Linked DNA regions of Spirosoma aureum. The protein of the gene in region 1 interacts with the protein of each later gene in a pairwise test. Links are inferred from orthologs where the notes say so. Each region holds a gene or a part of one and is shown on either strand. Other genes may lie near its edges. The genes, in order: G8759_RS00180 and def.

Region 1 (15,490 bases):
GGCGTTCGGCAGTTGCTGGCCGTTAAGAACGAACTGTTCCCCAATGGTGGTTTGCAGGAGCGTAGTGAAAATTTCCTGACGTTTTACCTGAACGATCGGAAGTTTCTTCAAAAAATGCTGTCGGTATTTGATCCTTTCGACTACCGAATGCAGCTTTGCCTCGAATAATACCTCCGTTGAGGTCGGTTAACGTGACCTGCCGTATGACAAAAGCTGAACTACGTCGCTACTACCTTGGTCTGCGAAAAGCGTTGCCAGCAGCAGCGATTGAAGCCCGAAGTCAAAAAATCTGCCAGCACTTTTTTAATCAGAACTGGATGGATGGTAACATTACTGTCCATACTTTTTTACCCATCCTATGCCAGAATGAGGTCAATACCTGGCCGATTATTCATCGGCTCTGGGCCGACTTTCCGGCGGTTCGGGTTATTGCTTCTGTAACCGACACAAAGGCCCATCATCTTACTCATTACGAGCTTACACCCAATACGGTTTTAGTCGAAAATCGCTGGGGCATTCCCGAGCCTGTTTCCGACCAATCATTAGCTATTAAGGCCGACAGTATCGACATAGTCCTTGTACCACTCCTGGCCTTTGATCAAAGCGGCCACCGGGTTGGCTATGGAGGTGGCTTCTACGACCGTTTTCTGGCCAACTGCCGACCCGATTGCCTGACCGTTGGTTTATCATTAGCAGAACCGGTCGATCCTATTGATGGAATCGAGCAAACTGATATTCCACTAGCAGTCTGCATTACACCGGAACAAGTCTGGTTTTTTTCTAAATAATTATACTGTGCCTCAAACTTTTACCGTACTTTTGCACTCCAAAATGTAGTGCGGGCGAAGAACCCGCTTTTTATTAACCAGTTAAAAGCGGGGTTCTCCCGCGTTAAAAGCATGAAAATCGCAGTCGTTGGAGCCACGGGCCTGGTCGGTGGCGAAATCCTGAAGGTTCTGGAAGAACGTAACTTCCCGGTATCAGAACTTATTCCTGTTGCTTCCGAGCGGTCGGTTGGTAAACAGGTGGAGTTCAAGGGTAAACCATACACGGTCGTTAGCTTCGAGGATGCCATTGCAGCCAAACCTGCCATTGCGATTTTCTCGGCGGGTGGCAGCACATCGCTGGCATTGGCTCCTAAATTTGCCGAAGCCGGTATTACCGTTGTCGATAACTCGTCGGCATGGCGTATGGACCCGACCAAAAAACTGGTCGTTCCTGAAATCAACGCAAACACGCTGACCCCCGAGGATAAAATCATTGCCAATCCAAACTGCTCGACCATTCAGATGGTGGTTGCGCTGAAACCCCTGCATGACCGTTATACCGTTAAGCGGGTTGTAGTATCGACTTACCAGTCGGTGACGGGTACGGGCAAAGCGGCTGTTGATCAACTCTTTGCTGAACGTAATGGCGATGATAGCGTTGCCAAAGTATACCCGCACCCGATCGACCTGAACGTATTGCCGCACATCGATGTGTTCCTCGATAATGGCTATACGAAAGAGGAGATGAAAATGGTCAATGAGACCAAAAAAATCATGGGCGACGACTCCATTCAGGTCACAGCTACCACGGTACGTATCCCGACCATTGGCGGCCATTCTGAAGCGGTGAATATTGAGTTCGAGAATGACTTCGAACTGGAAGAAGTCGTTGAGTTGCTGCGGAATGCAGAAGGCGTTATTGTACAGGATGATCCGAAAAATAAAGTGTATCCAATGCCGCTGACAGCGCACGGGAAAGATGAAGTTTTCGTGGGTCGTATCCGTCGTGACGAGAGCCAGCCCAAGACGCTGAACATGTGGATCGTGGCCGACAACCTTCGTAAAGGAGCGGCAACAAACGCCGTTCAGATCGCCGAATATTTACTGAAACATAATCTGGTGGAAGCAGGCGAAGTAGTAGCGTAACCATTCTTCCCGGCTAATTACCCAAAGTCCCGTTCGGTTTGCTACCGGGCGGGACTTTTTGCGTATCTTCAATACCTGTTAACAAAATGATACCCTACTGCCCAGTTCTATGGACCAAGTCATTCAACTCCAGAACCTTAATAAATCGTACGGTTCGACCCCCGTTCTTAAAGGCATCGATCTAAGCGTATCGGCTGGTCAGGTAGTAGGCTACATTGGTCCGAATGGCGCCGGAAAATCGACTACCATCAAGATTCTGATCGGTATGTTACCCGATTATTCAGGCGAGGCTACCGTACTTGGCATGGACGTGAAGACCCGTGCGATCGACATCAAACGCCGGATTGGTTATGTTCCAGAGAATGCTGCTTTGTATGATACGCTTACTCCCATGGAATACCTGCAATTCATTGGCCAGTTATACGAACTGGACACCGCTCATATTGAACGCAAAGCCCTTGAACTACTTCGTCTGTTTCAGTTAAGCGATCATGTCGAAGCTCGGATGAGTACCTTTTCGAAAGGTATGCGCCAGAAAGTGCTGCTTATTTCGGGACTGCTCCATAACCCGGATGTTATCTTTCTGGACGAACCATTGTCGGGCCTGGATGCCAATGCGGTTGTGCTGGTTAAAGAAATTATCCGCCAGCTTGCCAACAGTGGCAAAACTATTTTCTATAGTTCGCACATTATGGATGTTGTTGAGAAGATTTCCGATCGGATCATCATTATTAATCAGGGGCAGATCATCGCGGATGGCACCTTCGCCGAGCTACAGCACCAGCGCCCCGAATCACTCGAACAACTATTCGCCGAGCTTACAGGGAGCGACGGCCAAACGAGCGTGGCCGAAGAGTTTATTCATACGCTTAAGCTTTAAGATACTGGATTCTGATCGCAATCCTGCGAAGTTCAGTGTCCAACCTTCTCTACCTGCATGACCACTATCATTCTCTGGCTTCTTGACCGACTAAAGCCACTGTTCCAAACAATGGGTGCCGACTATGGCCAATTGCGCGCCATTGTACAGGTAAAGCTGACAATGGACAATCGCCGAAACAGTATTACGCTCGGTCGTTATGGCAAATCATCCGCAGAGAGTACGAATACATTCACGCGTATTCTGGCCATCTATGCCTTCATCGGTGGCCTGATCAGCCTAGGTATGCTGGCAACTCCTGATAAAGACCGGCTATTTTTCCCGCTTACCCTTCAGTTTTCCTACATCATGGCCTTATGCGCCATGACACTTATTTCCGACTTCTCATCGGTCATTCTCGATTCGTCCGACAATCAGATTATTCTACCCCGACCCGTGAGCAGCCGTACGCTCTGGCTGGCCCGTGTAGTGCATATAACCAGCTATTTGTTTGCTATCGCCCTGTCGCTGTCGGTAGTTGCTATCCTGTTCATTGGCTATCGTTTCGGAGCGATTGCGGGATTACTGTTTTTAGTAATGAGCCTCCTATCGGCCGTGCTGATGGTATTTCTGACCAACATCTTCTATTTGTTGCTCATGCGATTTATCAGTGAGGAGAAGCTACGGGAAGTCATCAATTATTTTCAGATAGTGATGGCAGTGCTGTTTTATGGAGGCTATCAGTTTCTGCCCCGTCTGATCGGTACCGAAGTTTTGACGCAAACTTTTGCCATTCAATGGTGGCATTATCTGGTTCCGCCCATGTGGATGGCGGGCACCATCGAAATTGTCATTCAACCCATTCTGGATTCCACACACCTGGTTTTTGCGGTTCTGGCCATCGTCACGCCCATTCTGGGTTTGTGGTTTATGAACCGGTTCCTGACAACCAATTTCACGCAGAAGCTTGGCAGTATGGATCAGGAAAGCCAGCCTGTTCCGTTGGCGACCTCAACGCAAACAAGTCAACCGGGTAGAGTAGCCTGGATCGACAAGCTATCGGCCTGGTTTACGGACAACGCGCTCGAACGGGCTGCTTTTGCCTTTACGTGGCGTATAACTGGTCGCGATCGTAAATTCAAGCTTAAGACTTACCCACAACTGGGGTTCGGTCTGGCCTATGTTATTGTTATGTCGCTTCAGGGGTCCAGCTTTGGCTCAAGTGGTTTTTTCTATCTGTTTGCCCTTTATTTTGCGGGTTTGTATGTAATGGTGGCTCAGTATCAACTAAGTGTTTCTGATAACTACCGGGCCTCCTGGATATACGGCAGCGCACCAATACAAACGCCCGGCGATCTCTTGTCTGGCTCACTAAAAGCCCTTATTATCAAGCTACTGCTCCCATTTTATAGCCTACTGGCAAGCTACATTCTCTATCGCTACGGAATCGATAAAATTAGTGATGTATTACTAGCGTTCAGCAATTCATTGGTCATGCTCATAAGCGCGGCTCTGTTATCGAGCCGCTACATGCCATTTTCTACCGCACAGGACGCCCTAAAACAAAGCAACACCGCTCGCGGCTTACTGACCAGTCTTGTTTTAGGACTTGTTGGATTCTCCCATTATGGTTTAACCTACATTCCATACGGCACCTGGATTGCGCTCCCCTTGTCTGTGCTTACCTTCTGGATTTTACTTCGATACTACAGACAAACGGATTGGAGCCAGATTATGATGGGATGAAGCCAGTTAAGCATTGACCGAAAAAGTTGTTTCACTTTCTGTCACCTCCCGATCGTATTATGCCAGGACACCTTCAAAGCCTTATCCTCCTTTGTCTGGGACTTACTTTTTGTGTTTCGTTACTGGTTGTTCTCGCCCAAAAGCTGAAGATCGCCTATCCCGTATTTCTGGTACTGGCTGGCCTGCTTGTCAGTTTTGTGCCAGCCATCCCAGCCATTCATATTGACCCTGAGCTAGTTTTTCTGGTCATTCTACCACCGATTTTATTTGATGCTGCCCAGAATATGTCGCTGAAAGCCTTATGGAAGTGGCGCAGAATTATCAGCGTATTGGCTTTAGGCTATGTATTGGCAACCGCTACCGCCGTCGCCTTTGTGAGTCATTGGCTCATTCCTGGATTTACCTTGAGTCAGGGATTTCTGCTGGGCGCAATTATTTCGCCCCCCGATGCGGCTGCAGCTGTTTCCGTCTTAAAATTCACGAAGCTCCCCAAAGGTGTTGTTTCTGTTTTAGAGGGAGAAAGCCTGCTGAATGATGCCACTAGCCTGACCTTATTTCGATTTGCGCTGGCGGCTATTACTACTCATCAATTCGTTTGGTACGAAGCGGTAACCGGGTTTGCGCTCGTCGTCATTTCGGGTATTGGTATCGGCCTGGCGTTTGGTCTGTTATCCTATGCCATTTATAAATGGCTACCGACCAATGCCAATCTGGATGTTGCCTTTTCAATCGTGCTTCCTTACCTGATGTATATTACAGCCGAAGCAGTCCATTCTTCGGGTGTACTGGCTGTGGTTAGTGGCGGCTTGTTCATTGCCTACCAGATTCACTTTGTTTTTCCCCACCAGAGCCGTCTGAAAGCTGCGGCTCTCTGGTCGTCGGTTGTCTTTATCCTCAACGCCGTCGTCTTCTTTTTGATCGGCCTTCAACTGACCGAAATCACCGCGTCGATCCAGAACATGTCTATATGGACAGCCCTCAACTATGCCTTAGTTGTTACCTTCGTTGTCATTATTGTTCGAATGATTTCCGGCTTTACCAGTACGGTCTTTACCCGCTACATAAGTCGGTTTATAACGGTTGCCCAGAGCAGGCCAGGCTGGCGAAACCCAGTTGTAGCCGGTTGGGTAGGCATGCGGGGCGTGGTTTCGCTAGCTTCGGCCTCAGCGATTCCATTGCTGTTGCCCAATGGACAGCCATTTCCAAACCGTCCTCTTTTTCTCTTTATCACGTTTGTGGTCATCATCGTCACGCTTGTCGGTCAGGGGCTTACGCTACCCTGGGTAATCAGGCGGGTCAAGCCTAAAGAATTAGCGGATGCCAAATCAGATGATCAGCAACGATTAGAGATCGATTTGTCCCTCTATAAAGCTGCTTTTGACGAATTGCAGTCCGTCTATCAGGCTGATATTGAAGAAAGTGTTCTGCTTCAGCACCGGGTTCAGTTTATAAAGCACAAATTACACCTGTTAAAGGAAGCCAATAGTGATGATGGCACTAGACAACAGGCAATTCTCCTGCTCGGTCACTTCCAAAAAATCATGCTGAATGTGACCGAACAGGAGCGTAAAAAGCTACATTCATTTCGTAGACTGCCAGATTATGACGACGATGTAATTCGATTAGTCGAGCACCGGCTTGATTTGGAAGAAGAGCTGTTGGAAGGAGATGGCGAGTAGGTTGATGCTTCCCGGTTTTCTTGTTTCAGGCGGATTCACTATATCCTGCCGATGGAAAGTGTCGATGAGATTGATTTGATCGTTATTCCAGCATAAAAAATGGCGTTATTGAAATTCTGAAAGGCCGTTTCCTCATCGGTTCAGGTTGATTCAGACTTTCCAGGCCGGAAAACGTTAAGGATGGATTGATTTACTCAACGTTCTGACAAACATTTATAGCCGACTGCTTTAACAGTCGGCTATTTTAGTGATGGCGAAACTGCTCATTTACCTGATGAACCGCAAAAACGATAGTTTCGGTCTCTCAGTTACGCTCCGTGATTTACGGTCTGCCGATACATTGGTAAACTACCGAAAATCGTAGTATCGGCGGCCGTCTCATTGAACCCTCAACATAAGTGTAATGCAGTTTATACTTAGGAGTTTATCTTTTTTTGGTTGTAGCACTTTAACCACGAATTCGATAACCATAAGAAAAGCATACAATACAAAGGAAAGCCGATAATTTGCACGTATTGGCCTTTTCCTACAGCCAGCCACATGGAAATGTCAGCCAGCCCGTAAATCAGTAATGGTATAATGATAAGCAGGCTGGTAAAGATGGAGTCAATAGCATATTTCATAGTACTGAAAGAAACCTTTGTAGCTTCTTTGTAATCAACTTAACACTACTTCGACGCTATTAATTTAAGAAAGTACAATAATTATTGTATCTACATGAATTGCCATTACCATGCTATATCAACTTTTCATTTAAATCCCTGACTATCCTTAGTTTACAAAAATTTAGAAATTTATTGAAGCTTCTTTCGAAAGGAAATTTCATCAAACCCGAAGTAGTTCATAGGATCGTTTATAGTGGTTATAACTGTTCTTTCGTTTCCGTACTGAACACATTCCTAAAACACAGATGGCCACGAGTAAACTTCTAACCAGCCTTTGTCTTGCATCGGCAGTCGGTATTACCAGCTGTGTTAGTAACAGGATAGTTCTGCCTGAACCTGCACAGACTATTTCCGGCACCTATGAAGCCCAAGCTAACAATGCCGTAGTTCCTATTCAAGGGGAAACGTTTCGGCTAACAATCGAACGTGTAGCTACGGATCGGGTGGACGTGGCGTTGGTAGCCACAGTTAATGGTCAACTTGGCGACAGCCTTGTTTACAAAAGTGCTCAGGTAGGCCAGCAGGTCATCAGAACAGATCTTCAGGGAGGATGTGTAAGCTACAGTATAAAGCTCATCTCAACCAGAGCAGTGGGTTTACTGACAATGACTTGTGAAGAAATTAATGTATTTCAGTACAAGATGGATGGCCAGCAGGGAACAGAATCACTCAAATTCAGGAAGCTATAATTTTCTATAGTCTTAGCTGCGCCAAGCCGCCGGGTTTAAATATAAAGTATTATTGTATTTGTCGGAATCTTATGTAGCAAAAGATCATATTGTACAGATATCGGTCTATACTTACATATTCGAATAGTACATAACTAAATCAAATAGGTCCTTCAGACTAATAGACTACCCCAGTCAAATAGCTGATTCAGCTGTGCTTGCTACAGGGCTGACTTGATAGCTCTGATCGCTTTCACAAAGGTGAACTGGGATGATAGCCCGCCATAGTTAAGCCCGTCGGCCGATTCGGGATATAGCGCTTCATTATAAATTGCCCCATCGGGCAACTCAAAACGAACCTGCATTGGCTTGTCCAGCATCACCCGGCCGTCGTCGTGTAGGTAGGCCGTAATGGTAATGCCATCCTGGGTTTCTGTCTTTTCCATGATGTGGTGAGAGTACTTTATAACCAGCCTGGCACAGGCTTTGTTTATAGGCTACTTTCGTCAAAACATTTCGCTCATTTACCGAGTCTATCATATTTCAGTAGTAAGCCATTATAGTTTGAAATAAACCTTTCTTCTATCAGGAAATAATCGCCGAAATCGGTGGCTTGTACATAAACCAGAATAGGTACACTCCTGGAAGATTAGCTCTATTTTTACCTTGGAAACCGCAGCTACAAATACAAACTATCCGTTTTTAAGAGGGGGTGGTGAGATGGGTGAACTTACCCGTCAGTACAATTGGGAACAGACCGCAATCGGTACACCAGACCAATGGCCTCAAAGCCTGAGAACTACCCTGAGTATTATTCTAAATTCAAAATTCCCCATGTTTTTGTTTTGGGGAGAGCAACATCTTTGTTTTTATAATGACGCCTATCGCCCAAGCCTGGGGAAGGAAGGTAAGCACCCCGATGCACTTGGTTGGCCAGGTGCCCAGGTTTGGCCAGAAACATGGCCTATTATTAAACCGTTGATAGATCAGGTACTTGCTGGTGGAGAAGCCACCTGGAGTGAGGATCAGCTTATACCGATCTACCGAAATGGGGAGCTTGACGATGTTTACTGGACATTTAGTTACAGCCCCGTTATTGACGAATCGAATCGTATTGCAGGCGTGTTTGTTACGTGCACCGAAACCACTCAAAAAGTAACGAATTTAAAGCACCTTGAAGAAAGTAATCAACAATTGACATTTGCCATTGAGGCCACTGAATTAGGCACCTGGGATCTGGACCCAATCACGAATAGATTTACCGCCAATGCCCGTTTGAAACACTGGTTTGGCCTACAACCCAACGATGAGATTGAACTGCCTTTAGCGATCAACGCAATTGCAGAAAGAGATAGACAACGGGTAGCAGAAGCAATTAACGATGCCCTGCACTATGGATCAGGGGGTCGATATGACATTGAATATACAATCGTTCATCCAGCAACTCAGCAGGAGCGGTTTATAAAGGCAAAAGGAAAAGCATGGTTCACGGAGGCTCAAAAAGCTTACCGATTTAATGGTACCTTACAGGATATAACCGAACATAAAAGAGCGGAACAAGCCTTAATCGAAAGTGAGCAAACCCTGCGCAGTCTGGTGGCCAGCGCGCCATTTCCTATTGGTGTCTATGTAGGCCGCCAAATGCGCATTCAGCTAGCCAATCAGTCGATTATCAATATATGGGGGAAGGGTAATGATGTCGTTGGGAAACTCTATTCGGAGATATTACCCGAACTAGCCGATCAGCACATCTACTCTCAGTTAGACAGTGTTTATACAACGGGTATTGCTTTCCATGCCAGGAATCAGCGCGTAGATATTCAGGTAAATGGTACATTACAGCCCTTTTACTTCAATTATAGTTTCACTCCTCTTTATGATGCAGATGGCCAGATATATGGTGTAATGAACACGGCCGCCGAAATAACAGATCTGATACTGGTCAAGCAGAGCCTGGAAAAAAGCGAACAACGCTTGCGGGGTGCCATCGAACTGGCCGAGCTGGCTACCTGGAGCCTAGATATTCAAACCGGCACGTTTCATTATTCGGACCGTTTTATGAAATGGCTCGGCTTTTCAGAAAGCACCAAGGACCTGGAAGCAGCCTATAACCCCTTACCAGACGAGTACAGACAGTCTGTTGCAGATGCTATAGCTGCTGTCATTCAGCCCGGCTCATCTGGTTTTTATGATAATGAACATCCCATCATTAACCGACTTACGGGTCAAATACGCATTATTCACGCTCAGGCACAGGTTTTCACTGATTCAGACGGAAATCCGGCTGTACTAAGTGGTACAGCACAAGACGTTACCGAGCACCGTCGAATTCAGTTAGCGCTGGAACAGCAAATCCAGCAGCGGACTGAGGAACTTGAAACCGCCAATGAAGAATTAGCGGCAACAAATGAGGAGTTAGCAGCTACCAATGAGGAGCTTACGGCCGTTAATGAAGAAGTTGCTTCTGTTAACATCGGACTTGAAGAGTCCAATCAACTGCTTACCCGCTCTAATGAAAATCTGGAGCAGTTCGCCTACATTGCCTCTCACGACTTACAGGAGCCATTACGTAAAATCCAACAATTCAGCGATTTACTAAAGTCTCGCTACATCAGTTCCCAGGGCGAAGAACTGGCTTATCTGGAACGGATGCAGTCGGCAGCCAGCCGCATGTCGATGCTGATAAAAGACTTATTGGCTTTTTCCCGCATTTCAATCCGTCACGTATCAGAGACTTCGGTATCACTAACCAGCGTTATTGATCAGGTACTGGAAAATTTATCGGTAGCCATTGAAGAAAGTAATGCTCAAATCCAGATTGGCACCTTACCCAGTGTGCAGGGTGATGCTCTGCAATTAGAGCAGCTCTTTCAGAATCTATTGTCCAATGCCCTCAAATTCAGTCGTCGCGAACCGGCAGCCGGGATTTTACCCCAGATTAACGTAATTGCCTATTATGTGATGGCTACCGACCTCCCTCCTTCGATAAAACCTACCAAGCAGGCAACAATTTACTGTCGTATTGAGGTAGTCGATAATGGTATTGGCTTTGAGGATAAATATGCAGATCGCATCTTTCAGGTATTTCAACGCCTACATGGTCGAAATGAATTTGCGGGCACAGGAGTAGGTTTAGCCATTTGCCAAAAAGTAGTCGATAACCATGGTGGAGCTATCACGGCTAGCAGCCAACCCGGCCAGGGAGCTACCTTTAGTGTGTATTTACCGCTACAATAGATTGGCGAAATTGTATAATAGACGCAATTCTGTTCGTTTCAACTAGCATGATCTATCTCATTTTGTTCACATTACGTATTTTTTAGCGCTTACAACTAATCCTTTATGCAGAAATCGTTGTTTCCCATTCTACTCGTCGATGATGACCCGCTGGTTGCAGAAGTTCTTGAGCGAGCTGCCAAAACTAATTTTCCAGAGGCATCCTTCATTCACATCACTAGTTTCGAAGACGCCAAGTTATATATTGATAACCTGGAGGGAAAAGGTCCGAAACTCGTTTTGCTGGATATAGACTTAAAAGACAAGGTAGATGGGTTAGATTTTCTGGCCTTATTACGAGCCCACCCCAAAGGTCGTTTATTACCCGTGGTCATGCTATCGGCCCGTAAAACGGCTAAGTTAGTTGAGCGTGCTTACATATTTGGCGCTTCTTCCTTTACGATTAAGCCTTTTAGTTATGCCGACTGGAAAACCTATTTGAGTAACTTACGAACCTACTGGTTTGAGACCGTTACCCTGCTTGAGGTTAGACATGAAAAGGAAAATTAACGGGCAGGAAAAGATCCGAACGCTTCATTGAGATCTGATTGAGGCAGACCGCGTCTCACGGTCTGCAAATCTTATCGTTTATAGGCGACGACAATATCCTGAAAAGTAGCGGTATTTCTTCGTCCGCACCAACTGCCAGGATAGATAAAATTTTGAGCCGATAAGCCGTAGCGCCCCAGCATAGTCTGTATGGTAAACTGGTCGAAGGCTGTACCCAAATCCGGATCTTCTAAACTAAAAACATACCGACCATCTAACTTATATTGAAAATTATAGGTGCTATTTTCAGTCTTCATAAGTCGACGCGATTGGTCATTCAATAAAAAGAAGGTCGAAAAACAGCGCCCGCCCGGCTTAAGCACCCGGCTGATTTCGGATAAATAATGGTCAACCTCCTGAACGGGCATATGCGTGAAAACCGAAGTCAGAAAAACAAAATCGAAGCTGTTATCGTCGAAAGGAAATCGGTAATTATAAGCCTGATAATTTCCCGATGGATTATAGTGGCTGTTGTAGATATCTGCCACTTGAAAATTGAAATTATCAAAGCGGGGTGTAATGTTATGTAAGCACCAATCGATTCCATGCCCGACTATATCGAACCCTTCATAACGACCAGGGGCAGTGAGATAATTGGTCAAAGGAACAGCCATCCGCCCAATACCACAACCTACATCTAATACCGATTCTTGTGGCTTTAATCCACCGATGTTAATAAAATGTCGTTTAAACTCCTGGCCTACTACTTTATAATCTCCAGCGCCAATAAAAATTCTGGAACGAGGTGGAGTCAAAACATCACGGAATCCCAGCAGTAATTCGCCGTAATCAATTGCGCTCGTGTAAGCCTGTTTCATTGGCTTTTTCAAGAATTGTGGAAGCAGTTGCGTTAACATATAGTATTAGTATAAAAAAAGTTCGATAGCAGGTTTATAGTAAAGCGGTAAAAAAGTTAAAGCCGTGTTGATAAAAGTTATGGCCGAAACTAAAAATGCCCCGATCTGATGGCGTGAAAGCAGATCGGGGCATTATCTATTTTTTTTATTGACGCCTAGACTACAAAAAAAGCCGGTGCTCGATAACTAGTTATCGAGCACCGGCTTTTTATTTCTTTTACAGCTTAATACTTAATCTTTCTGTTTCTGTGGGACAATGAGGTCTGAATGGCTTTCCAGGCTTGAGTCTTCAGTTTTTGGTGGAGCTCCTTGTCCCTGGGCACAAACGTTTGACTGCGGTCCTGACCACTGGCGGCCTTTAATTCCCAATAGTTCGAGTCCGAAGTATCAGGTATGGCTGTGTATGTATCTTGATTCATCCCCCTAATTTACGTCAATTACTGCCATAAATCACTATAAATTTGTTAATGCACCCTTTATATTACTATTTTTTATGTTTTTTCTTGTCAAATACACAGATAAAAAAGCTAAAATAGCCACGATTTCAAGTAATGCTCAGGTAATGATTATTCTGCGGCCAGACGTTGTTAACCAACTGCACTGCACTCGTTTAAAATTTCCTGATACATATTTATTGATGTTTCCTGATGTGATCCAGAATAGACAAGTTGGCTTTATTTAATATAAAAGCCCTGCCCAGCAAATAGCCAGGCGGGGACCCGTATTCCTTCTAAAGTCCTATTTATACAAAAACAGACTTATGTGTCAGATGGGAAATAGCGCCTAATTCCCTATCCTTCCCGTATAAAATTGATTTTTCGGTAGTTAACCGTTCCATTCAAGGCAAGGATAAAATTCTGGCCTTACGATGAGCCCTGCTTTTTCTGTTACCTTTTGGTTTTTGTCCGTATCAATGAATACAACTACAGTTTTCTGATAAGGTATCGAACCTGGAGAATCAGCTACACCTGTCTAACCAGACATCAATGAACGGGAAGAAACGGTTTATCTTAATGTGTTTGATAGTAATACGGAATCAAGAGCGGATTAAGACTAAACCGTAGAATTTAATAAGTACGAGTACGTAAAACTGATTTATAATTGCATAAAATGCCTGGCTGATGGCCGGGCATTTTTGTGTCAGGTCATTGCGTCGATGATTTTCGCATCGACGCGATGACCTCTACCTTTTAATGGCAATAGTGATTATCAGGCTAATAAAGCAGTTATTGTTTCCCACGAGAAAGGTAGCCAGCTTCTCCTATTACTATCAAATACTTCGGTTGCTGCTTCGCAAGGGAATAATTTATAATCGAACTTAGGATAATTGCTAACTAAGTAACCAGGGTAGTAGTAAGCTTTATGCTGAAGTCGGGCATAATTAATTTTCTGTAGCATCAGGTATTTACCTAAGCTATGCTTTCGATAGGCAGGGTGGTAAAAGTTCATAATGCCAGCAATACTTTGTGAGCCATTGTCAAAGATCCCAGCTGCAATTAACTGATTTCTATCCCGCACTTCAATCACATACGTATCAAATGCATTATATGTATCGCCATCCAGCAAGCAGCTTTCTACAGAATTGGGAGCGTCAAAATTAATGGCACTTTTATATAGCGAATAAAGCGATTCTAATTCTTCGGTAAGAACGAAAGGCTTGACCTCGACCGAAAATTTCTCATTACTCCTAAGCAATCTAAGTTGCTTTGTTCCGTAGTCAACATTTGCCAGCGTAATACGCAACCAGTGAACCGAATAGAGCGCATTATCAAATAGCACAGAGTGGCAGGTAAAAATGTCCTGCTGCATCCGAAAATACCCCATACTCAGGCACAAGTCCAGCTTAGTTCCTTTCATCTTCTGGTGCGTATGATTCAGCGGTTGCTACTAGCGTTCAAATTAAATCTATATGTATTAAGAAGGCAAAGCCCAATGCCATGTCTTTTTGACCATTCACCAAACTAAACGATATAACGGGACAAAATGCAATCTTGGTTCACAGCTCAGTCTGGATTCCAGGCCAAATGGTCGGGTGGCAAAAAAAATGACTTTTACAGGCTTACAAAATGACAATATAAGCAGTACGCTTTAATAAACTCAGCAAAATAGCCTGTGCAAGTGTAGCAACTCCATCTAGCACGACCGTCGGCTGGTCGTCGATATACACCAGTTACACGTAGGACTACGCAGCAAAAAAAATCAGTAAAAATCGCCGTCAGGAAACGGATTTATGCGCTTGATAGGCTGCTGAGCAGCCGGTTACCTTTGTTCAGAACAAATCAAGACGACATCAACTGTGAAAACGTTTCCTATTTCAGCAGCCAGTTGGCTTGCCCTGATTGCCTTACTCAACGCCTGCCAACCAAACGCCGAAGTTGGTAAAAATGGTAAAACGCTCGACGTAGCCGCTTTGGCCGACGATATTGAAGCGCGTATCAAACCCGACGTGATGGGCTACCAAATCGTCGTTTTTGCCGATGGCTCGCTGCGGGCCTCCCGTGCCGGGGGCAATGCCCGTCAGGCTGCCGACGCCCCCGAGCGTAAGATGGGTGTGGGCGACAAAATCAATGTAGCCAGCGTGAGCAAAACCGTGACGGCTGCGGCTCTATTGCACGCCCTTAACGCCAAAACCATCAGCATTGATTCGCCCATGTGGTCATACCTGCCTAAACACTGGCCACTGCACAGCAGCATCAAAACGATTACGTTTCGACAACTCCTGGCCATGCGAAGTGGCTTTCCCAAAAATGTCCTTTCTGACTATGGGTCGTTGAAGGCAGCCATGGCTGTAGGAGCTACATCGTCACGGCTGAACTTTAGTTACCAGAATATGAACTTTGCCCTCATGCGGTTCCTGATCCCGAATGTGGCTGGTGGTTATTCGATGACGCCGATGCCCGACAATGCATCAGTCCAGAAAATCAACGAAGTCGAGCAGAAGCAGGCGCAGGAATACACCGATGCCTATATGAACTACTGCCAGGTAAACGTGTTTGATAAGATTGGCATTGCCCCCAACATGGCCTGCAAACCCACTGACACGAACCCGGCTCTGTGCTACAAATGGGCTGCGCCCAACGGAAAGGGCACCGATTGGGGCGACATGAGCTTAACTAACGGTGAGCGCGGCTGGAATATGTCGGCTCTGCAAATGGCTACGTTCATGAATGCGCTTCATAATACCTACAAGATCCTACCCAAACCCGTGGCTGATGCTATGCGCCGGGACACACTTGGCTACGACAATGCTAACATTTTAACCAACACAGGACTTAAAT
Region 2 (15,431 bases), 310 kb from region 1 along the record:
CTGTAGCCGAAGCGTTTGCAATGCTACTTCCACAATATGCTGGTGATCATAGAGCAGGGAAGGCAAATCGCTTACTTCCCACCAACGGCATTCATCCGTCATAAAATCAGCCGTTGGCATCACCTTTGTCTGATCGACCACTGCATAATAACCAATTGATAGTGTACGCTCGGGCCATCCACCACTCTCAAAAGGCATTGGCATTTTCTGCCTTTGCCAGGTATCCTCCCGGTTATATCGGACAGCATCACCAAACAGATGAAATTGTTGTAAAAACAACTGATCTAAACCGGTCCGCTCACGTAACACTCGTTCGGCCGCCACATCGACGGATTCTGTTTTATAAATGAAGCCGCCGGGCAAACACCATTCCTGAGTGTTTTTCCATCGTAAGAGCAGCACTTTCAGGCGTGTATCATGAAAACCAAAGATTACGCAGTCGAGCGATACACCCTGTACGCATTCATCGGACACCATTTTATAAAAGGCATTCAGCTGTTCAGAATAGGTCATGTAAAAATATAAATTTCCCTTTATGTTATTATGACATAATAAGACAATCATGTATAATTACCTGTAATTTCTGGTTTAATCAATAGAAATCAGCTATTCTCCTTGTACCCTTTGCAATTGTTTTCTCCTAAATCGCCTTCCTAATGCCATTCATTCGGTCTTTGACAATGCTCTCGCTGGCAGCTACATTGGCTTTACCACGAACGTCCTACAGCCAAAAACTGCCCGCTGGCCCTCAGGTAGTAACCTTCTTTTCGGATGTTGATGATACTGAACAGCCTTATGGATTATATGTCCCCAAGAATTATAACCCCAGGAAAAAATACCCGCTTGTTATCATGCTCCACGGTGCAGGCTCGAATCATCGGCTGTCGCTCCGGCGCGTATTTGGCAAGAGTAACGCACAGGGCGAAACCGATATCGAAGCCACCCGCTATTTCCCGGAATGGGCCGACGTGAATTATATTGTTGCCTCCCCTTTTGCGCGTGGCACCGCTGGCTATCAGGGAATTCCCGAAAAAGATGTTTATGACGTCGTAGCGGATGTCAAAAAACGCTTTAACATCGATGAAGACCGCACCTACCTAACTGGCCTGTCGATGGGCGGGGGCGGTACGCTCTGGATTGGGCTAAGTCGTCCTGATATTTGGGCGGCTATTGCGCCGGTTTGCCCGGCCCCTCCCAGAGGCACCGACGACCTGGCAGCGAATGCAACCAATTTCCCGGTGCATCTATTTCAGGGGGATGCCGATCCGGCGGTGAAACCAGAAGGCACCCGGCAATGGGTGAAACGTTTCCAGGATTTAGGCGTCAACGTAACCTATAAAGAATATCCCGGCGTTAAACACGACAGTTGGGTACAGGCCTATGAGAACGAGTTTATCTTCGGCTGGTTCAATCAGTTTAAGCGGAACCGTTTTCCTGAGCGAGTACGCTTTACGACCCGGCAATACAAATATCCATCAGCTTATTGGGTTCGAATTGACCAGCTAACACCTGGTATGCTAGCCAATGTCGACGCAAAATTTTCTGGAGCCAACCACATCGATATCACGACGACAAATCTGGGGGCATTAACACTTAAGCTGACAGGGCATCCTAGCTTCAAAGCGAAACGGCCAGTCGATGTCGTTATTGATGGTAAAGCTATAAGTGCTCAGGTAAGTGACTCGCTTACCCTCGTCAAACGTGAAGGAGGCTGGGAAGCGGGTATTTACCAACCCACGCCTACAGCTAAACACGCAGGGGCAGAAGGGCCTATCAGTGCCGCAATTGCCGGTCGGCATCTGTATGTTTATGGCACAGCCGATAACCCATCGGCCGATGTACTGAAAACACGACAGGAAATTGCGACTCAGGCGGCCAACTGGGCTACCTATCGAGGGGAGTTTCTAGGGCGTATTATGGTATTTCCGCATGTTGTGGCCGATAAAGATGTTCGGCCAAGCGATCTGGAAAGTTCAAATCTGATTCTATTTGGCACCAAAGAAACCAACAAGCTGGTGAACCAATACAGCGATCGATTGCCCATGCAGCTATCGTCAGCGGCCAGTGATTACGGCTTATTTTACATCTTCCCGATGAATAATCACTATGTAGCCATCAGTTCCGGACAACCGTGGTGGGCAGGCACTGAAACCCCAAATTATTTCACCAATCGGGCTCTTGATGCAATCAATGGCTTCAAAGACTTCGTTTTGTTTAAAGAATCCAGTAAAACGCCGATTGTATCCGGCTATTTTGATCATTCATGGCATGTGCCCGATGCCGAGGCCAAAGCACTCACCGAAACTGGCGTTGTAACGGTAAATGCTGGCCCCATCGTATCAACTAAGTAATTAAGAAGCAAGGTGGTTCTTCGGGCTTAATTGCTTAACTTTCGTTGCGTTTTTTTGCCCGTCAGCGCAACATAGCGGGCAGAAATCGCTCTTTATCCTATTCTGTTTAGGTTATGTCTTCTGTAAAATTGACCATCAATAATCAGCCCCATACTCTGGATGTCGATGCCGACATGCCCCTGTTATGGGCCATCCGCGATGTGGTCGGGTTAACCGGCACTAAATTCGGCTGCGGTATAGCGCAGTGTGGTGCCTGTACCGTTCATCTGGATGGTAGCCCCACTCGCTCCTGTAGTTTACCCGTTTCGGCAGCGGTAGGTCATAAGATAACAACCATCGAAGGCATCTCTAAAAATGGCGACCATCCTATTCAGAAAGCCTGGATTGAGCATCAGGTACCACAGTGCGGCTATTGTCAGTCAGGACAGATCATGTCGGCGGTTGCCTTGTTGAAACATACGCCCAAACCCACCGACGACGATATCGACGCGGCTATGCAGGGTAACATTTGCCGTTGTGGTACCTATAATCGCATCAGGCAGGCTATTCACACCGCTTCTGCCGATATGGCGTCGGCCCCGAAAGTACCTAAGTCAACTCCTAAAATCGGCAAACGATGAGCGCGAAACCAACTCAAACAGCCATTGACCGCCGGGGCTTTCTGAAAGCAGTCGGTTTGACGGGTACGGCCTTTGCCTTAGGGCTCTCATCAACTGAAGCCACTGCAGGTCCTGTATTGAATCTTAGCGCCCGGCCAGGATTGGCCCAGCCTGGAGTAACCCTGCTTGAATCGGTCGAACTGACTCCGTTTATCATTATCGAAAAATCGGGGCGAATTACGTTCATGAATCCCCGACCCGAAATTGGTCAGGGAACATTCCAGTCGGTTCCAGCGCTCATTGCCGAAGAACTGGAAGTTTCGCTGGATAAGGTTGTGATCAAACAAACTGGTGGCGAAAGCAAATTCGGTGGTTTATGGTCGCAGGCAGTGGGTGGTAGCGGTTCCATCCGGGGCGGCTATACGCAGATGCGTAAAGTAGGGGCCTCGGCCCGCGAAATGCTTATTAAAGCCGCTAGTCAGCAATGGAATGTACCGATCGAGGAATGCTACGCGGAAGACGCGAAAATCATCCATCGACCATCGGGCAAAAAAACGTCGTATGGCGAATTGGCGGAAATAGCGTCAAAACTCGACGTTCCGAAAACACCGGCGTTAAAAGATCCAAAGGATTTTAAAATTCTGGGCAAATCGGCACCGCGCCCTGATACACCTCTCAAAGTTACGGGACAGGCACAGTTTGGTATCGATGCTAAAACGCCGGGAATGGTATATGCATCGATCGAACGTTGCCCGGTGCTTGGCAGCAAACTGGTTAGCTTTGATGCCACTCAGGCATTGAAAGTCAAAGGCGTGCAGCAAGCCGTGAAGGTGGAAAGGGTCGTTGGCAAAAACCGATATGAAGGCGTAGCTGTTATTGCCACAAATTACTGGGCTGCCTTAAAAGGAAGAAAAGCACTTAAAGTTAAGTGGGATCATCAAGGACACGACACATTCAATTCAACTGATTTTGACAATTCGCTCCGTGAACTAGCCAAAACCGATGGTGTTGTCGGCCATAGTCTGGGCGACTTCGATAAAGCCTACTCCGAGGCTCCGGTTAAGCTGGAAGCACTCTATGAAACACCCATTGTCAGTCATTCGACAATGGAGCCAATGAATGCTCTGGCCCATTATCAGCCCGGCGACAAGGTTGAGCTATGGGTTTCATCGCAGGGTGGTGACCTGGTTATCGACGAAGTTGCCAGGGTGCTTAAGGTGCCCGCCAGTAACGTAAAAGTGCACGTGCTGTTCAATGGCGGAGGCTTTGGCCGGCGGCTAACCCAGGACTTTGCCAGCGAAGCAGCTTTGCTTTCCAAAACAATTGGGAAGCCGGTTAAGGTCGTTTGGACGCGTGAAGATGATACAACGCTCGGTCCTTTTCGCCCGATGACCTATTCGGCTTTGCGCGGAGCATTGTCGAGTGATGGGCAGGCGGTGGCTCTTCAACATAAGGTCATTTCGCCCTCCATTGATGCAACGATGGGCGAAACGGGCAAATATGATAAAGCCAAGCCCGATGGCACCATGCTTGAAGGTACGAACGAGCAGAAATACGAGATTCCGAATGTGAACACACGTTATGTGCATGCTGAGGTTCACATTCCGCTCACCTACTGGCGTTCGGTGACGAGTTCGACGCTGGCCTTCTCGCACGAGTGTTTTCTGGACGAAATGGCTCATAAAGCAGGCCAGGACCCGATAGCGTTCCGGCTGGCCATGTTAACGAAAGAATCAGACACCAAGCGGGTATTGACCAAACTAAAAGAATTCTCGGGCTGGGATAAACCGCTGCCCGCCGGAAAAGGTCGGGGAGTGGCACAATGGGAGTTCTTTGCCGGTTTAGCGGGTCAGGTGGTCGAAGTTTCCAAAACAGAAAATGGTGGCGTAAAAGTCGACAAAGTCTATTGTGTCATTGACCTTGGTACGGTTGTTAATCCAGACACGGTCAAAGCGCAGGTTGAAGGCGCTATTGCCATGGCCCTAACAGCTGCGACTAAAGATGGAATTACATTTGAACAAGGTCGTGCAGTTCAGGCTAATTTCGACAAAAACCGGATGCTTCGAATTAACGAGATGCCTGAAGTCGAAGTGCTTATTTTAGCCGAAGGAGGACCCAAGATCAAAGGTGTTGGTGAGCCCGGATTACCGCCTTTGGCTCCGGCTTTAGCCAACGCAGTTTTTGCCGCTACAGGCAAACGCATCCGACGACTACCCTTTGATTTAGCGAAAGTATAAACAGCGGCCACGGTTTATGGTTTAAACTATTTGATTGGGCTGTTCAGCACGGAACGGCTCCTGAACGAGTTTATAGGACCGAATCCCGAAAACCACGAGGCCGTATATCGATTATAGCATGAAAGAAATAGCCCGCATCGTTGAGGTTTTTGAGCAAATTGACTTCTCACAGCGCAAGGTAGCTCTGGCAACTGTGGTGTGGGTTGAAGGCTCGTCGTATCGTCGGCCAGGAGCACGGATGCTCATCACTGATGATGGCCGCTGGGAAGGGGCCATCAGCGGTGGCTGCCTGGAAGGCGATGCACTCCGAAAAGCCCGGCAGGTCATGCTCGATGGCGTACCGATCGTTGTTACATACGACACAATGGACGATGGAGCCAATAGCTTCGGCGTAGGATTAGGCTGCAACGGTATCATTGACATTCTGATCGAACCAATTGATCCGGCCGATCCAAAGAATCCTGTGGCCTTATTACATGAGTTTATCCAGAAACGGGATGTACGTGTATTGGCTACGATTCTGAAAAGCGACGAGGCAACAGGTTTTATTCCGGGCAATCGGTTTGTTCTGACCGATCAATCAGCAAGTCTTTTGCCCGACTGGTTGCAGGATGACATGCAGCTTACGTTCAAAACCGGCAAGCCACTCACGCAGACCTATTTTGTCGAATCAGGAAGTGCCGAGGTGTTTATTGAGCGAATTGATCCTGGTATTGAGTTAGTTATTTTCGGAGCTGGGTATGATGTCATTCCGGTGGCCAAACTTGCCCGTGATCTTGGCTGGCAGGTTACCGTTACCGACGATTGCATTGCGCATTTGTCGCCAAAGCGTTTTCCGATCGCGACCTGCGTTCTTTATGCCGACCGTCAGGCCGTTCTTGATCAGATCACCATTACGAGCCGAACAGCAGCCGTCCTGATGTCCCATAATTTCAATTACGACCGAGCTGTTTTACAGGCTTTGTTGGCGACCGATGTGCCCTATATTGGTATTTTAGGGCCACGCAAACGATTTGATAAAATGCAGGCTGAATTTGAGAAAGATGGTTTGAATTTCTCAGAAGTAGCTCTCAATAGGGTCCATGCGCCTATCGGCCTCGATCTGGGCGCAGAGACTCCCGATGAGATTGCCTTGTCAATTATGGCCGAAATAAAGGCCTTTTTCACGAAAGGCTCGGGCGGTTTCCTTAAAGATAAATCTGGACCAATTCATGAGCGCCTAACCAACATCCAGACAAGTGCCAGCCAACCGACAACGTTTGCCAACTCTACAATTGAATCCGTTTAAGACTGGTTTATAAACTTCTCAAAGCTACCCTCAGACGATAGCGTCGGGCCGGATTCAGGAATCCAACCCGACGCTATCGTCTGAGGGTATTTGTTTATTCTACCTCGTATTTCGGTCTCCAAAGCAGCTATCAATCGATTCGGGGCAGACCGTAATTCCGTTTACACCACAAAAAGACGCCAAACTGTTCTCAATGTTATACCTTTGTATCTGATATGGCACGACTCCTGGCAATCGATTATGGCGCAAAACGAACCGGCATTGCCGTAACCGATCCGTTGCAAATCATTGCTTCGGCGCTGGAAACGGTACCCTCTCATGAGCTGTTAAAATACCTCAGAGCGTATGTTCAACGAGAACCCGTAGACGCTTTTGTTGTTGGGCTACCTAAACGATTAGACGGAACCGATACGGATAATACACCCCGTGTCCGCAAGTTCGTCACGCATTTGCAGAACGCTTTGCCCGAGATTCCGGTTTATTGGCATGATGAACGCTTTACATCCGCCATGGCCCTGCAAGCCATGATTGCCAGCGGAAGCAGTAAAAAAGATCGACGCGAGAAGGGCAACATCGACAAAGTCAGTGCGGCTATCATTCTCCAATCATATATGGAAAGCAAAAAATAGTATCGAGTATATAGTTTTCTGCCTTCAGTTGTTGAGCAGAAATTACGTACTGGATACTGGAAACTGAATTATGATTCTCCCAATAATTGCCTACGGCGACCCAGTGCTGCGAAAAAGGGCTAAGAACATTGAGCCCGGTAGCCTTGACGTCAAGACGTTGAGTGAAAATATGTTCGAAACCATGTATGCGGCCTCGGGTGTCGGATTGGCGGCACCACAGATTGGCCAGAGCATTCGCATGTTTGTAGTGGATGGTGAACCGTTGAACGAAGACGAGCCAGAGGAAGACATCGATCAAAGTCTGGTTGGTTTCAAGAAAGTCTTTATCAATCCCGAAATCATTGAAGAGGCTGGTGATGACTGGGGTTTTGAGGAAGGTTGCCTGAGCATTCCCGGCATTCGGGGCGAAGTCTTCCGGCCAGAGATCATTGTAATCCGTTATTTCGACACCGACTGGAACGAGCACGAAGAAGAGTATGAAGGCATGGCCGCTCGTATTATTCAACACGAATACGATCACCTGGAAGGAAAACTCTTTACGGACTATTTACCTACGTTGCGCCGTCAGCTTATCAAGAAAAAGCTGGCCGACATTACCAAAGGCAAGACAGACGCAGAGTATCGAATGAAGTTTCCCAAGTAATGAGGACTGTAGAATGAATAAGTAATAGTTCATGTCATTCTGCATTGTTCATTCCATATTATTCATCTCCTGTGCACATCACCCTCCTCCAACCTAATTTGTACTGGCATGATCCTGTGGCTAATCGGGCTATGCTGGAGGAGCGTATTTTTTCTCTGCCAGAATCGACGGATCTCATCGTTCTGCCCGAAATGTTCACCACTGGCTTTACGATGGATGCACGTGCTGTAGCGGAGCCAATGAACCTCACCACCTTTCGGTGGCTGAAGCAGATGGCGGCCCAAACCGGGGCCGTTGTTACGGGGAGTTATGTCATTCAGGAAAAGGGTAATTATTTCAATCGGCTCATCTGGATGCAACCCGATGGACAGTTTGATACCTATGACAAACGCCATCTCTTCCGTATGGCGGGCGAAGATGGTGTTTACACCGCCGGAACCCGGCGAATTATCAAAGAATGGAAAGGCTGGCGAATTTGTCCGCTTATCTGCTATGACCTTCGTTTCCCGGTCTGGAGCCGCAATCGTAGCCTGGTATCGACCGATTTTGACTACGATCTGTTACTCTACGTTGCCAACTGGCCAGCTCCCCGGCGTAATGCCTGGAATACACTCCTCCAGGCACGGGCGATCGAAAATCTAAGTTATGTGATTGGCGTCAATCGGGTTGGTAACGACGGCAATCAGCATCCCTACTCCGGCGACTCGGCTGTTATTGATTTTAAAGGTGACGTTCTATTCCGGCAGGCAGACACAGAAATCAGTCATCAGCAGCATTTATCATTAGATGACCTGCGCGCCTTTCGCGAAAAGTTTCCGGCCAATCTGGATGCCGATGATTTTACGCTATCTCTCTAGTTTTAGCTTTCTCTAATAAACCTACAAGTTCGCGGGCGTTGTCGACCGTTGTAAAGGATTTCCCTTCCAGATGCTCCTCTCCTACCCGTTCATGCTCCCACGTAATGGCATAGGGGATGTGTATCGCTCGTGCACCAATATGCACCACAGGAAGTATATCTGATTTCAGTGAATTACCGATCATGATAAACTCGCTGGGTTGAAGATTGTATTTTTTGAGTATTCCCAGATAGGCCTGCTCGTTCTTTTCGCTGACAATTTCGACGTGCTTAAAATAATGTCCTAAGCCGGAGCGGGCAATTTTACTCTCCTGATCGAACAGATCCCCTTTTGTCAACACCATTAAATCGAACTGTTGGGAAAGCGTTTCCAGCACTTCATGAATCCCGTCGAACACTTCAATTGGAAATTCCACTAACTCTCTTCCAACGTCAATGATTTGCTGAATTTCTGATCCGGTAATGGCTCCGTTGGTCAACTCAATGGCAGTCTCAATCATGGAAAGAATAAAGCTCTTGGCTCCATAACCAAACACCCGAAGGTTACGCATTTGTGCGTCATAAAACCGCTGCGACAGTGTTGTTTGATCAATATGATGCGACAGCAGTTCGCATAGTTTTTCCTTAACATTGACATAGTTGGGCTCATTTACCCAAAGTGTGTCGTCCGCATCGAAAGCTATCAGTTTCATAGTTGTAGCATAAGTTTGGGAACAAAGGTAACTGGCTAATTAAAAAAATGTCTCTTTACTAAATTTCCGATTTGATAACTGACCTCAATTTCAGGTTTACTTAATTGGCCAATTACTAAATTGGCAGACTTCCTTAAAATTTGATTTGCGTCACATTGTCGAAATAGCCAATTTGCCGCCCGTTCCTAACGCTATTATTTCCATTACCTTATGCAATTTTCCAAGCAAGATCACGACCAGATTCTGGCGCAGGGCGTTACCCCTGAGCAGATCGACAAGCAGATACAGTACTTTGTAAATGGTTTTCCCTACCTCAACGTCATCAAAGCGGCTACAATAGGCGATGGCATTGTACGGATTAATGAAGATCAGTTGCCGGATTACATTCATCGTTTCGATGCTGCGGCTCACGAACGCGATCTGGTTAAATTCGTACCCGCTTCCGGAGCCGCTACGCGTATGTTCAAGTCGCTGTTTGCAGCACTTGATGGGAAATCCGATAAATCAACGGATGAAGTATTTGCCCGATTGACCGACTTCGCCTTTTATGAAGATCTGAAAGCGGCCATGGCTGCCAAAGGTCAGGATCTGGATAAAGCCGTGGCCGCCAATGAACGGCAAACAGTGTTGCGATTTCTACTGACGGAAGAAGGGCTGGAATACGGCAGTCTGCCCAAAGGTCTATTGAAATTTCACCGCTATATGGATGGCCCACGGACTCCCGTTGAAGAGCATCTCGTTGAAGGAGCCGCATATGCGAATTCGGATGGGCTGGTTAAGATACACTTTACGGTTTCGCCCGAACACCGCGACCGTTTTGAGAAACTGATCGAAGAACAAAAAGCGGACTATGAAGCCTGGCTTGGGGTAACGTTCGATATTAGCTTTTCGGAGCAGAAAAAATCGACGGACACCATCTCCGTCAATCCTGACAATTCACCGTTCCGTAATGCCGATGGTTCACTGCTTTTCCGGCCAGCGGGTCATGGTGCCTTGATTGAGAATCTTAACGACATTGATGCCGATATCGTTTTCATTAAGAATATCGACAATGTTGTTCCGGATGATATTAAAGAACAGACGATTACCTATAAGAAAGTATTGGCTGCTGTCCTTCTCGACGCCCAGCAACAGATTGCCCGTTTGCAGGGTCTATTGGAAAGCCAGTCCAGCGATGTGAGCGAAGGCTATCTGGCCGAAGCCGACGAACTGTTCCGCCGGACGTTATTCACACTCCCGCCCGATGGCTTCGACAGTCTCTCGAAAGAGGGAAAACTGGCTTACTTCCGGAAGAAATTAGATCGTCCGGTACGGGTTTGCGGTATGGTCAAGAATGTAGGTGAACCCGGTGGAGGACCTTTCTGGGCCAAAAACCAGGATGGTTCCGTATCCCTGCAAGTGGTAGAATCAGCTCAAATCGATTTGGCCGATGGTGATCAGAAAGCCATCTTCGACGAAGCAACGCATTTTAATCCAGTAGATTTAATTTGCGGCCTGAAAGACCATCATGGCCGGAAGTATGATCTGACAAATTATCGCGATCCTCTCACCGGATTTATTACGGCGAAATCGAAAGATGGGAAAGACCTCAAAGCTCAGGAGTTGCCCGGCCTTTGGAACGGTGCAATGGCCGACTGGAATACTATTTTTGTGGAGGTCCCGTTGATAACGTTCAACCCGGTCAAAACGGTAAACGATCTGCTCCGTAAAGAACACCAGCCGAGCTAAAGGTATTAAAACTTATCGGGTTATATATGGATAAAGAGGCCAGATCTTTACCCTTATATAACCCGACGGTTTTATAGAACAATAATATTAAGCAGAGATCCGGTTACCCGACACTTCAGCGAGCTCACCATTTTCTGCGCCAATGGAAATTTCTTTTGTTGGATTTGACTCTGTTTTCTGGAACGTCAGCAACGTTGTATTTTCATAAACGTCCAGGTTTGCATCCCGAACCCGTTCCATAATTGGCTTTAGCGCACAAGTTACTTCATCGTTACAATCATCGCATTTCACGTAGAAATTAAATGATACACAAGGCGTTGGCGCAATCGGTCCATCAATAACCCGCAAGACCTGGGCCAGATTAACCCGGCTTGGATCAATACGCAATAGATACCCTCCTCCTTTGCCTTTCTGACTCTGAAGAATTCCATGGTTACGGAGTTCAAGCAGGATAGCTTCCAGAAATTTCTTAGGTATATTCTCTTTAGCAGAAACATAGGAGATCAGCACAGGGCCTTTCCCATACTCTTCGGTTAAAACCTTAAGGGCTTTAATAGCGTACTTAGCTTTTTTTGAAATCATCTGTTACGGTGACTTTAGGGTTTGACAATGTTACCTGGATAACTGTATGACCTTTACTAGATTAATACAACTTGGTAAGCGCTAAAGGTTTGGCGTTTTCAGTGCTCGATACCAAAATTGCGTCAATCTACTTTACCATCAACTATCCTGTAGGTGATCAACTGATTACTCAATCGCTTAACTACTCTGTCTCAGAGTTCAATAGGATTAATTGGCTGTTAGACGAGTATTGAGTTTCCAAGTAACACAATAAATGGCTTATTTATATACTATCTATCCTATTTTGATGGATAATAGTAAGTAATTCATGCAAACGTACGAACTTTTGGGTATGTTATACAATGAATCAGATCAATTCTCCGAATAAAATTCGTTATTATCTATCATAGATCAGGCATGCAACAGTCTAAAAGTCAGTGTATTCATTTTTATAGAAGTCACTCATCAGATGAAATACCCTTAACCTGTGTAGTTGTTTACGTCCTTACGTATTACTATATACGGCTTCATCTGGCACCTTTGGCTGTACTTTGTCTTTTTATCCAATAGTAGAATCAGCGTTGAAGAATTCGATACGGTTATAACAAGAAAAAAGCCGGTGCAAAGCCCCGGCCCTTTCGTGCGACACCAATATGAAAATTAACTTAACTGCTTAGTTATAAGACGTGGTCTGGGGGTTCCAATTAGCCCAGCCTTGCGTCCAATCTGTGGTACCAAAGGCACCAATGAAGGTTTCTTTCGTGAATAAAGCATCAGCTCCTTTACCATCCCAGATGGCGCCCGTTAGCAACGGTGATCCTGTCTGTGGTAAGAAGTTTGGCGTACCGCTCAGGTTGAACGTTTGAGCGTTCAACAATAGAGTAGCCAGGCTAGCGCTAGGAATGATCTGATTCTTATAAGCGGCTGTATTGAAGAACGTTGTCGCCTGAGCGTCGGTGATAGCTTGTGCTCCGCGAACGGGAGTCGTTGAATTAGCAATTACAACACCATGCAATTGTAATGCGCCACTCGTTGCATTATCCAGCGTATTGGTCGTTCCTGTCTGAGCATCTAAACGCAGACCTTCTGGATAACCAACCATGACCGAATTGAAAATGCTAATGCTCGTATTCCGACGTAGGTGCATCGCCGACTGGTAAGGACCACTACCGCCCGATGTATTTCCGGTTGGTGGTGTGCCACTCGTCAGGAAGTTACTCATGTTTGCAAAGACTGCAGCCGTTAATGGCAGACCAGCATTAGGACCCGTAGCGGGTGCGCCGGGGTTAAAATTATCCGACTCGAAACCGTTCGAACCTGACTGGTCAGCTACGTTCGGATCACGGAGTGACAAACCATATTGTACTTTTCCTGAAAAACCCCAGTCAGTATCCCAATCGTCATCGAAACCACGGTAAGCAATTAGATATTTAGCATTTACCGTACCACCAAACCATTCGTATGAATCGTCGCCAGAGTAGGAAACCTGAATATGATCCAATGTGGTACCCGATCCTACGCCATAGAGCGATATACCGTTAATTTCACTGTTAGCCAGCAGAGCGATACCACCGAACTCAACCCGTACATACTGCATCGTACCTGAATTGTCGGCGGCATCACTAAACGTACCAACCGTTCCTGGAAGACCACCTTCAAATGTGGTTGCACTCGGCTGGTTGATCGGTGCTTTACCGAAGATGGCAATACCACCCCAGTCACCATAATTGCGTGAACCAGCGGGTTGATTCGATGTGAAAACGATTGGCGCCGAGGCCGTACCTACGGCATTGATTTTAGAGCCTGGGCGAATGATAAGCGTAGCTCCGCGCTGTTGCCCAGACGGATCATCCGCTTTACCAGCCCCTTTGATGATGGTTCCGGCCTGGATGTTCAGCGTTGAGTTGTTATCGACAATCACAAAGCCTTTCAACAAATAAATATTATCAGAGGTCCAATTTGTGTTTGCAGTAAGGCTGCCTGTTACAGTCACTACCGTACGGGCGCTCAGCGAAAATGCCTGCGAACTGGTTGCGGTCTGGCCACCCGTTGTAACCGTAATCGTTCCGTTTTGTGCGCCGGCTGGAACCGTTACTACTAATTGGGTTGGTGTTGCCGAAACAACTGTAGCCACTGCATTACCCGTGAAGGTTACAGTATTGCTGGCTGGTGTTGAGTTGAACAGTGTTCCTGTAATGGTAATAGTGCTACTAACTGGAGCCGACGTTGGATTAATGCCTGTGACACTCAACACGGCCGCTGGCTCATCGTCGTTTTTACACGCGGTGAACGTTACTGTAAGCCCTAACAAAAGCAGCAATGAATACTGCCAGTTTTTGAGAAATTTCATAATTGATTGGGTTAATTAACTCGTTGATTGTTGGTGATTCGTGTTGGTTAAGGGATTATTGTTCGACGACCAAATGTGTAAACAGCAGTGAGCGTGTAGTAGCTACCTCGTTTAAACCGACGGATATTCTGATCGGCATTAGCAGTTTGTGAGGTTACGTCACTACCAATTTTACCGTCACGATTGAAATCCTGAGCAAAACGAACGGGTTGATTTAAGATATCCTGAATACCCAATCGCAATTCGATTTTCTTGCCAACTTGCTTCGTTACGTTTATGTCAACCACATGGCGTGGCATCTCATAAATCGTCGGATTCTGAATGTTACCAACTGTAAAAATTCGCTGGCCAAATACGTTATACAGAATGTTGCCCTGCCAGCCCGAGTTTGGAGCAGTATAGTAGGCCCCCAGGTTGATCAGGTAAGGCGACTGACCAGCCAGGGGGCGCTCAGAATCAGTAGCATTTCTGTAGGGATTAATCTGTCCGCTCAAGTCGGGAGCAGTAATAACGTCCCCAACAGTGACCTTACTTTTGATGAGCGATAGATTACCAACAACCGACAGGTTTTGCAGGAAGAGGCTGGACGAATTTGTGAATCCTTTGCGTACTTCAATTTCGACACCGTAGTTCTGAGCCGACTGGCTATTGAAGTAGGTATAGGCCAGCGTATTGGTTTGAACCAGCAATAACGCTTCAATCGGATTTTTGAAATGCTTATAGAAACCCGTAACCGAGATCAGTTCATTGGGCGATGGGTAAAACTCCCATTTCGCATCGATATTCTGGATTTTTGCGGTCGTTAGTGTGGTATTTCCCTGAATATCGGCCAGCAGATTAAAGTCGTAGTAACGGAAAGGGGCTAACTCTCTAATTTCCGGACGGTTAACCGACGATGAGTAAGCAAGACGAAGATTTGTCCGTTCGCTTAGCTTGTACGTGAAATTAACGGAAGGTAGCGGGCTAAAAATTTTGTTCGATGCTAACAGTTTATCGACGCCCTGAACGGTTGCCCGTATACTCTGGTCGTTATACTCACCCCGAAAGCCAACCGTTAGGTTCGCCTTTGGGCCGAAATAGACATCACCACTGACATAACCCGCTGCATAACTATTGATGCCCCGGTACGAATCCAGATCTCTTGTTCCATCCAGAATGGTAAAACCACCATTCTCCCCACCCTGGCCATTCACATATTCAGGCGAAAAAGCCGTACCGACACTCCGCTGCCGGGCAGTTAAGGAAGGGGATAAATAGCCATAAAAACGAGCGGCATAATCCCGATTTTTGCGTTCGCCATAGACCCCGAACCGAATACGATTGGGTTCACGATCCGTTGGATTACCAAATGTATGCTCACCATTAGCAACGGCCGACACGACGTATTCATGTAATTTTGAATAGAAGCGACCTACCTCACTTGGCGTTGGGTCATTGGGAGCTACGATTGTGTATGGCCCGGTTGAAGCCAATTGTCGTGTGTAACGAGCCCGTTTC

What was found.
Region 2: the proteins of G8759_RS00180 (region 1) and def interact in binary tests that used the Escherichia coli proteins (3 or more experiments, as listed by UniProt). The link is inferred for Spirosoma aureum from one-to-one orthologs.

The regions. Positions count from the first base shown.
Region 1 is NZ_CP050063.1:39,040-54,529, forward strand. What follows is about bases 1-2,906. They hold G8759_RS00180 (aspartate-semialdehyde dehydrogenase), read left to right. Parts: upstream 1-899; coding sequence 900-1,913; downstream 1,914-2,906. Other genes in these bases: bshC (bacillithiol biosynthesis cysteine-adding enzyme BshC), read left to right, coding at 1-168; G8759_RS00175 (5-formyltetrahydrofolate cyclo-ligase), read left to right, coding at 204-788; G8759_RS00185 (ABC transporter ATP-binding protein), read left to right, coding at 2,023-2,793; G8759_RS00190 (ABC-2 family transporter permease), read left to right, coding at 2,851-2,906. In the rest of the region: more of G8759_RS00190, read left to right, coding at 2,907-4,518; G8759_RS00195 (Na+/H+ antiporter), read left to right, coding at 4,578-6,197; G8759_RS00200 (hypothetical protein), read left to right, coding at 7,108-7,551; G8759_RS00205 (hypothetical protein), read right to left, coding at 7,752-7,976; G8759_RS00210 (PAS domain-containing sensor histidine kinase), read left to right, coding at 8,251-10,767; G8759_RS00215 (response regulator), read left to right, coding at 10,873-11,316; G8759_RS00220 (class I SAM-dependent methyltransferase), read right to left, coding at 11,388-12,173; G8759_RS00225 (arginine-tRNA-protein transferase), read right to left, coding at 13,422-14,069; G8759_RS00230 (serine hydrolase), read left to right, coding at 14,509-15,490.
Region 2 is NZ_CP050063.1:341,413-356,843, forward strand. What follows is about bases 6,114-8,960. They hold def (peptide deformylase), read left to right. Parts: upstream 6,114-7,174; coding sequence 7,175-7,747; downstream 7,748-8,960. Other genes in these bases: G8759_RS01445 (XdhC family protein), read left to right, coding at 6,114-6,475; ruvX (Holliday junction resolvase RuvX), read left to right, coding at 6,691-7,104; G8759_RS01460 (amidohydrolase), read left to right, coding at 7,819-8,604; G8759_RS01465 (HAD family hydrolase), read right to left, coding at 8,588-8,960. In the rest of the region: G8759_RS01425 (NUDIX hydrolase), read right to left, coding at 1-513; G8759_RS01430 (carboxylesterase family protein), read left to right, coding at 657-2,351; G8759_RS01435 ((2Fe-2S)-binding protein), read left to right, coding at 2,465-2,971; G8759_RS01440 (xanthine dehydrogenase family protein molybdopterin-binding subunit), read left to right, coding at 2,968-5,187; more of G8759_RS01445, read left to right, coding at 5,306-6,113; more of G8759_RS01465, read right to left, coding at 8,961-9,295; G8759_RS01470 (DUF4301 family protein), read left to right, coding at 9,506-11,023; G8759_RS01475 (RrF2 family transcriptional regulator), read right to left, coding at 11,111-11,605; G8759_RS01480 (IPT/TIG domain-containing protein), read right to left, coding at 12,258-13,934; G8759_RS01485 (TonB-dependent receptor), read right to left, coding at 13,982-15,431. UniProt on the Escherichia coli protein: Removes the formyl group from the N-terminal Met of newly synthesized proteins. Requires at least a dipeptide for an efficient rate of reaction. N-terminal L-methionine is a prerequisite for activity but the enzyme has broad specificity at other positions.